2 regions of the Bradyrhizobium sp. GCM10028915 genome follow, and region 1 is predicted to be linked to the other one. Evidence: riboswitches for the same ligand, from Rfam matches in the RefSeq annotation. Region 1 holds a riboswitch; the other holds the start of a gene.
What was found. A riboswitch is a leader RNA that binds a small molecule or an ion and turns the genes downstream of it on or off. The one in region 1 is predicted to bind glycine.

Region 1 (3,864 bases):
CCTTGATAATACGCGCCGCATCAACAGGTGCCCCATCGGCCCAATAGGTTACTTCCAAATTGGGGTCGTCGTAGGAAAGCAGGACGCATGGAACGACGGCCAAACAGAGTCCGATCGCACAGAAGCATCGATGGTGACCGTCCATGATCACAGAATGGCTGCGTTCAACTAAGATCGGCTCCGTCCACCTGCCCTCTTCCTTGATTGCCTTTGCCAGCAGCCTAGCTCGTTCAATGTCAATTTCCTCGGTGGGCCTCAGCCGCGTGACTTGCAGTTTAATTATGGAGTAGTTCGATCCAGCGTCATTCATTTAAGTAATCGCATCCCATCTTCGCTCCGCCACGGGGCGCTTGGATAAACACAAGCGATCTGCGAAAGAGCTCTGACGAGAATATGAGCAGGTATCGTGCCAAGGTAAGCAATTTTGAGGGCACTGATCGCAAGGCGCTGCGCCTTATATGTGATCGAAGGCCTGAAAATTACTGTCCCGCAATTTGCGTCTTCGAAACTCATATTATCGTAGTTCGGCCGCACTGTGGAGGCGAACCTCCCGGTCAATAAGCAGCGCTTCGCGACTTTTGGTAATGCATTTTAGCGCGCCGGGGATGCACGTGAGTACGAACAAAGACTGGCGCGTTCGGCCCGGCACAGGTTGTCGGAAATCTTACGCATCGATTGTCTTTATTCTAACATCGACACGCCTGACCAGCATCGTATTGGACGGCGATGATTTCATAGAACGCTCTGTATCGCTCCTTGGAGAAACGCAAGCTCGAGCCATCTTGGTCCTTCCCTGTTACTGTTTTGCATAGTCGAGCCACTGACGTTCAAATTTCGGACCTCTGCCGAGAGCTTGTCGGTGCGACAATTGCGCCAAGTCCACAATCTGGAACAGCGAACCTGGCCAGGTGCGCGATGGTAGCGTGTTGTGGATCGGGTCGGGCGGGCGCTCAAGAACCGCGAGCGAATGGGTCTGAGCGACGGCTCGATCGCGCAAATCTCCTCAGGCGTCACCGCTCGGCGCTCGAGGCCACCCCTGGCCAGCAGTGCGGAAACCCGAGCTGCCGGGTCGAACTCGGCCTTGCTGTGACGGAAGCGCAGGATTCTTCTTTTCTCTCACACTCGACCGTGATCTCTTCATCCTGCGCCATCCGCATGGGATGAGTTCGCGCCCTTCGCGTGCTGTTGCGATTGTGTTCTCTTCGTATTTCGGATGGACGTAGCGAATTGCGCCATCCACGACATCTTGTGCCAAGACGGTGTCGGATTGACGAGAAGCAAGGCTCCCGCCGTGAACATCCACTTGATGTCCTTCAGTACCGTGGACCAGCTCTTCCAGACCTCGGCGTTCGAGGCAGAGAGCCGGCCACCGTTGGTGAAGGAAGTTTCCACCGCAGCGCAGGCGTCATGGCCGCATAAAGCTATTGCGATAGCGGTCCAGCCTCCGGTCCGATCCTGACCAGATCGAAACCGAGCGAACCAAAGCCGTGCAAGATTCCGTGCAGGCTGTTCTCAACGTCCAGCGGCTTGCTCTGCATCAGCTTGCGCGCCGTCAGCAGGGCTCGCACTTCCTGCGCGTCGATAACTTGCAGTGCACCGGCCGTAATCAGGCTAGCCGCATCAGCTGCGCGATGTTACGCGCGTCGTTGCGGTCCGACTTCACCGGCATCGTGTAAGGCATCGCTCACATGCGCGTCTCCAAAAGCTCGACTGCAAGGGCTAGCGGCCGAAGACTGTCGCCCGGCAGCCACGCCTGGCGAGGTGATAGGCCGTTGTGATGCCGGTAATTCCAGCGCCGATTACGGAAACGCAAAATGTATCGGGTGTGGTCATAGGTGTTACTTCCCGCCCACGGCGGGTGATTTGCCCCGCTCTGTCATTGGCCTAAGGGCTTCATCGCACCCACTCACTAGGGCTACGACTTTCACCATCGGCGCAGAACTGCCGTCCTGCTTTTCAGAGCTAAACCACGAAAAGCGGTACTTTCGTCTAAGCGTTTCCGGGGCGATTGCTCCGTCGGCGCCGTTTCAGCCTTGAAGCAGAAACGAACTCTCCCGCTGTTCCTGAGATTGCCCCGTCGATATCTCGAACGTTAAGCGTGGGTTACGTGCAGTTGCACATCAGCCCAAGAGAACATCCGACATTCTTTCAAGATCGCGCCAAAGTTCTTCAGCGCTTTCCAGACCAAGGCTCAATCGGATATAGCTTCGGTGCAATTGCGAGGGCATTGCCTGCCGCTCGCCTGCGACAGTCATGGGGGCGACAATGCTTCGCGTACCTCCCCAAGAAGCACCGATGACAAACGTCCTCAACTGGTCGAGAGCACGGTCAACTTTGCCGACATCGACGCCCTGCAGTAGAAGACTAAAAACACCGGAGCAGCCTGCGAAGTCACGCTGCCATAAGGCATGCCCAGAGAACGAAGGAAGAGATGGATGCAAGACCTTAAGACCTGACTTTTCCAAGCGATGCGCGAATAGCTCGCCAAGTGCGCCCGCGTGCCTTACCCGAAGAGCCATCGTTTGGATGCCCCGTAATGCCTGCGAGCAATCATCGGGGGATGTGCCCACCCCCAGAGCGCCCAAAGTGCTCCGAAAACGCGCATACAGATCAAGATCATCAAGAATGATCGCACCGAGAAGTAGGTCGGAGTGACCACCTGCATATTTAGTAAGCGCCTCGGCCACGATATCCACGCCCAGGCTTAGAGGTCTACACAGCAAACCAGTCGCCCATGTATTGTCGCATCCCAGAAGCGCGCCAGATCTTCTGCACCTCGCTGCGATGGCCGGGATATCGCAGATTTCCATCGTGGTTGAGCCCGGCGACTCAACCCAAACTAGCTTGGTTGCGCCAGGTCGGAACTTGGCGTCGAGGTCGGCGAGACGAGTCGGATCAAAGTACTCTGTATCGACTCCAAAGGACTGAAGGATTGTCCGCGCGAATAGCTTCACCGGAGGATAGACATTGTCGGCGATCAACAAGTGCTCGCCATGGTTCACCAGGCCGAGCATAACGGATGTTATCGCGCACTGCCCCGACGGCACGATGATAGATCGGCTTGCGGAATGAATTGCCGCCAGCTGGTTCTCCAACGTCCGGGTTGTTGGAGTTCCAGAGAGGCCATAGGTATAGCCATCCGGCGACCGTGTCGCACGCGCGCGATAGGCCGCTGCGTTTGGGAAAACAATCGTTGAAGCTCGATAAAGCGGTACCGAGAGACTAGCAAACCCTTCGAGCGACGCGGGGGGCGGATCGACGCACAGGGTTTCGTTGTTGTTCGAGCTGATGTCCATGGGGCCTAATCAAGCGCTTCTACTTTTCTGCGCGGACCTATCGCGATACGTACCACCCGAAGAGGGCCGGCCGGCATCGTATGAACTGCCCGCGAGCGGCAGGTCTGGAGGACTATTTGGGTAGTTAACGATAGTCGATTCGACAAAGCTATTTCGCTGTAGCAGGCGTTGCATCACGCTCAGGGAAGTCGTAGCTCATGATCGTTCTTGCAACAAAGCCTTCACGATTTTTCTGAGCGAGGCATTGATCTCGATCAAGTCACGGAGTTCTTTGTCCTCAGGTCGAAACGCAAACCACGGACGCGTTGCGTTGATCTGAGCCAGCGCTTCGTCAAGTCCAGAGAACGCGATCAACCGAAGCGAAGTTGCACCATTTCCCGGTGTCGAGATTCGATACAGCGCCACGCTAGGTAAGGTAAGCATGCCACGCGCTTCATGTGACAGAGTCTGAGCGTTATCCATCACGATCATGCCTATGTGCGCTTTTGTGCCAATGCCTCCATCGCCTTCATATGATGCTTTTGACCACCGCCGGGGCGCATCTGCGTCCTTGGTTGCAACCATTGGG
Region 2 (3,864 bases), on a different contig from region 1:
CGGTCAATACGCCGGTGTCGCCGACCTGGCCGCCGGACTCCGCGTAGAACGGCGTCTGGTTCAGCACGATCGCGCCCGTCTCGCCGGCCTTGAGGCTCGTGGCTTCCTTGCCGTCCTTGACCAGCGCAGTCACCACGCCTTCAGCGCTCTCGGTCTCGTAACCCAGGAATTCGGTTGCGCCCAGCTTCTCACGCAGCGGGAACCAGATCGATTCGGAAGCCGCTTCGCCCGACCCCTTCCAGGACTCGCGCGCCTTGGCCTTCTGACGCTCCATCGCGTCGGTGAAGGAAGCCTGGTCGACGCTGATGCCGCGCGACTTCAGCGCGTCCTGCGTCAAATCGAGCGGGAAGCCGTAAGTGTCGTACAGCGTGAAGGCGACGTCGCCGTCGAACATGTCGCCCTTCTTCAAGGACGCGCTCTTCTCGTCGAGAATGGCGAGGCCGCGCGTCAGCGTCTTGCGGAAGCGGGTTTCTTCCAGCCGCAGCGTTTCCTCGATCAAATTTTCCGCGCGCATCAAATCCGGATAGGCCTGGCCCATCTCGCGCACCAGCGCCCAGACCAGCCGATGCATCAGCGGCTCTTGCGCACCGAGCAGCTGCGCATGGCGCATCGCGCGGCGCATGATCCGGCGCAGCACATAACCGCGGCCCTCGTTCGAGGGCAGCACGCCGTCGGCGACGAGGAAGGCCGACGAACGCAGATGGTCGGCGATGACGCGGAACGAGGCCACGGTCTTCTCGTCCGGTCCGCTTCCCAGAGCCGACGCCGTTGCGTCGATCAAATGACGGAACAGGTCGGTCTCGAACACGCTGTCGACGCCCTGCATGATGCAGGCCATGCGCTCCAGTCCCATGCCGGTGTCGATCGAGGGACGCGGCAGCGCCACGCGCTCCTCCTTCGTCACCTGCTCGTACTGCATGAAGACGAGATTCCAGAATTCGAGGAAGCGATCGCCATCCTCCTCAGGCGAGCCCGGAGGCCCGCCCCAGATGTGCTCGCCGCGATCGATGAAGATCTCCGAGCACGGCCCGCACGGGCCGGTGTCGCCCATCGCCCAGAAATTGTCCGAGGTCGGGATGCGGATGATGCGGTCCTCGGAGAAGCCCGCGATCTTCTTCCACAGCCCGGCCGCCTCGTCGTCGGTGTGGTAGACCGTGACGAGCAGCTTGTCTTTCTTGAGCCCGAATTCCTTCGTGATCAGCGTCCAGGCCAGCTCGATCGCGCGCTCCTTGAAATAGTCGCCGAAGGAGAAGTTGCCGAGCATCTCGAAGAAGGTGAGATGGCGCGCGGTGTAGCCGACATTGTCGAGGTCATTGTGCTTGCCGCCGGCGCGCACGCATTTCTGCGAGGTGGTGGCGCGCTGATAGGGCCGCTTCTCGACGCCGGTGAAGACGTTCTTGAACTGCACCATGCCGGCATTGGTGAACATCAACGTCGGATCGTTGCGCGGCACCAATGGCGAGGACGACACGATCTCGTGGCCGTTCTCGGCAAAGAAGTTCAGAAAGGTCGACCTGATCTCGTTGACGCCGCTCATGTTCATCCAATCGGGTGTGCTTGCACCCGCCTTCCAGCCACCCAAACCGCAAGTTTGGGCTGATATCTGCGGGCCAATGCGCTTTTAGACAAGGCCAGCTTCGCTGTCCAGAAACTGTGCAGAGAGATCAAGGCGTTGCCGCAGTCGCGTAATCCCGTTGGAAAGCCGCCGATGCCGCGTTGACAGGCTTGGCCGGCCTGTGGTCTTTACCCATCTGTATCGTACGGCCACGTCGGGAGAGACCGGCACTGGTGCCGGCGCCGAAGGAGCAACCGCCCCGGAAACTCTCAGGCAAAAGGACCGCGTGGCTTTGACAGCATCTGGAAAGAGGCGCCGACGGGTTTAGGTCCGGACAGCGTCCGCCGACGGGATAATACTCTCAGGCACAGCGACAGATGGGGCTTCGACTGGTGTCCACGGGAAATCGTTCCCGGGGAACCGCCGAGGGCCCCCCGATGCTTGCGCGTGACGACAAAGACTCCCTGAAACGCACCCCCCTTTACAACCTGCATGTCTCGCTCGGCGGCAAGATGGTGCCGTTCGCGGGCTATGACATGCCCGTGCAATATCCGGCCGGAGTCCTGAAGGAGCACCTTCATACCCGCAACGCAGCCGGCCTGTTCGACGTCTCCCACATGGGCCAGATCGCGCTCCGGCCGAAATCCGGCAAGGTCGAGGACGCCGCCCGCGCGCTGGAACGGCTGGTGCCGCAGGATATCATGGCGATCGCGCCTGGCCGGCAGCGCTACGCCCAGTTCACCAATGCCGAGGGCGGGATTCTGGATGATCTGATGGTCGCCAATTTCGGCGATCACCTCTTCCTGGTCGTCAACGCCGCCTGCAAGGCCGAGGACGAGGCGCATCTGCGCGCGAATCTCTCGGACGATTGCGTCATCGAGCAGCTGGCTGACCGCGCGCTGATCGCGCTGCAGGGGCCGAAGGGGGAATCGGCGCTGGCGAAATTATGTGCAGAGGCGCCCGCCATGAAATTCATGGATTCCGGCCCGCACAAGGTTGCCGGCCTCGACTGCTTCGTCTCGCGCTCCGGCTATACCGGCGAGGACGGCTTCGAGATTTCGGTTCCTGCCGGCGATGCCGAACGGCTCGCCAAGGCCCTGCTGGACAATCCTGACGTCATGCCGATCGGGCTCGGCGCCCGTGACAGCCTGCGGCTCGAGGCCGGGCTTTGTCTTTACGGCCACGACATCGACACCGCGACCACGCCGGTCGAGGCGGCACTGGAATGGTCGGTGCAGAAGAGCCGCCGCACCGGCGGCGCGCGTGGCGGGGGCTTCCCCGGCGCGGCAAAGATTCTCGCCCATTTCGACCATGGCGCATCCCGCCGCCGCGTCGGCCTGCGCACCGAGGGCCGCGCGCCGGTGCGCGAAGGCGCGCTGCTGTTTGCGGATGCGACCTCCGCCGAGCCGATCGGAAAGGTCACCTCGGGCGGTTTCGGCCCGAGCCTGAATGCGCCGGTCGCGATGGGCTATGTGCCCACCGCATCGAGCGCGATCGACACAAAACTCTTCGCCGAGGTGCGCGGCCAACGCCTGGCCGTGCAAATCGCCGCCATGCCCTTCGTGAAAAACACCTACAAACGCTGAGGACCGAGAAAATGACCACGACGCTCTACACCTCCGACCACGAATGGCTCGCGATCGACGGCGATGTCGCCACCGTCGGGATCACCGACTACGCGCAATCGCAGCTCGGCGACGTCGTGTTCGTCGAATTGCCCAAGCTCGGCCGCGTGCTGAAGAAGGCGGAAGCCGCCGCTGTCGTGGAATCGGTCAAGGCCGCATCGGACGTCTACGCGCCTGTTAGCGGTGAGGTGCTCGAGACCAACCCCGAGCTCGCGAGCGAGCCGGCGCTGGTGAACTCGGACGCGCAGGGCAATGCGTGGTTCTTCAAGATCAAGATGGCCGACAAGAGCGAGCTCGGCGGCCTCATGGATGAAGCGGCGTACAAGGCCCACACGGCGTGAAGATATGAGCCGAGCCGTCTCCCCATACTCACTGTCATGCCCCGCGAAGGCGGGGCATCCAGTAAACGCAGCCGCTTCGGCTAGAGCCGAGAGGCCGCGGCGTACTGGATCGCCCGCCTTCGCGGGCGATGACAGCAACTCCTAGCGAGGACCCATGATGACCGCGCACCGCAAATCCAACGGCGATACCACGAGCTTCGTTCGCCGCCACATCGGCCCCTCCACGCGCGACGTCACCGCGATGCTCGAGGCCGTCGGCGCAAACAGCGTCGACGCGCTGATGGCGCAGACGCTGCCGGCTTCGATCCGGCAGACTGCTCCACTCGATCTCGGCAAGCCCTTG

Region 2: it holds a riboswitch for glycine, as region 1 does, so the genes downstream of both, gcvT (glycine cleavage system aminomethyltransferase GcvT) here and ACFQX9_RS17290 (FAD-dependent oxidoreductase) in region 1, are expected to answer to the same signal.

The regions. Positions count from the first base shown of each region.
Region 1 is NZ_JBHTFN010000034.1:137,054-140,917, reverse strand. Features, by position in the region: gene ACFQX9_RS17300 (ParB N-terminal domain-containing protein) at 1-310, opposite strand, end outside; gene ACFQX9_RS17295 (hypothetical protein) at 1,488-1,676, shown strand; gene ACFQX9_RS17290 (FAD-dependent oxidoreductase) at 1,720-1,833, opposite strand; glycine riboswitch at 1,968-2,067, opposite strand; gene ACFQX9_RS17285 (trans-sulfuration enzyme family protein) at 2,121-3,296, opposite strand; gene ACFQX9_RS17280 (hypothetical protein) at 3,492-3,860, opposite strand.
Region 2 is NZ_JBHTFN010000024.1:208,703-212,566, forward strand. Features, by position in the region: gene alaS (alanine--tRNA ligase) at 1-1,537, opposite strand, end outside; glycine riboswitch at 1,761-1,849, shown strand; gene gcvT (glycine cleavage system aminomethyltransferase GcvT) at 1,993-3,141, shown strand; gene gcvH (glycine cleavage system protein GcvH) at 3,153-3,521, shown strand; gene gcvP (aminomethyl-transferring glycine dehydrogenase) at 3,679-3,864, shown strand, end outside.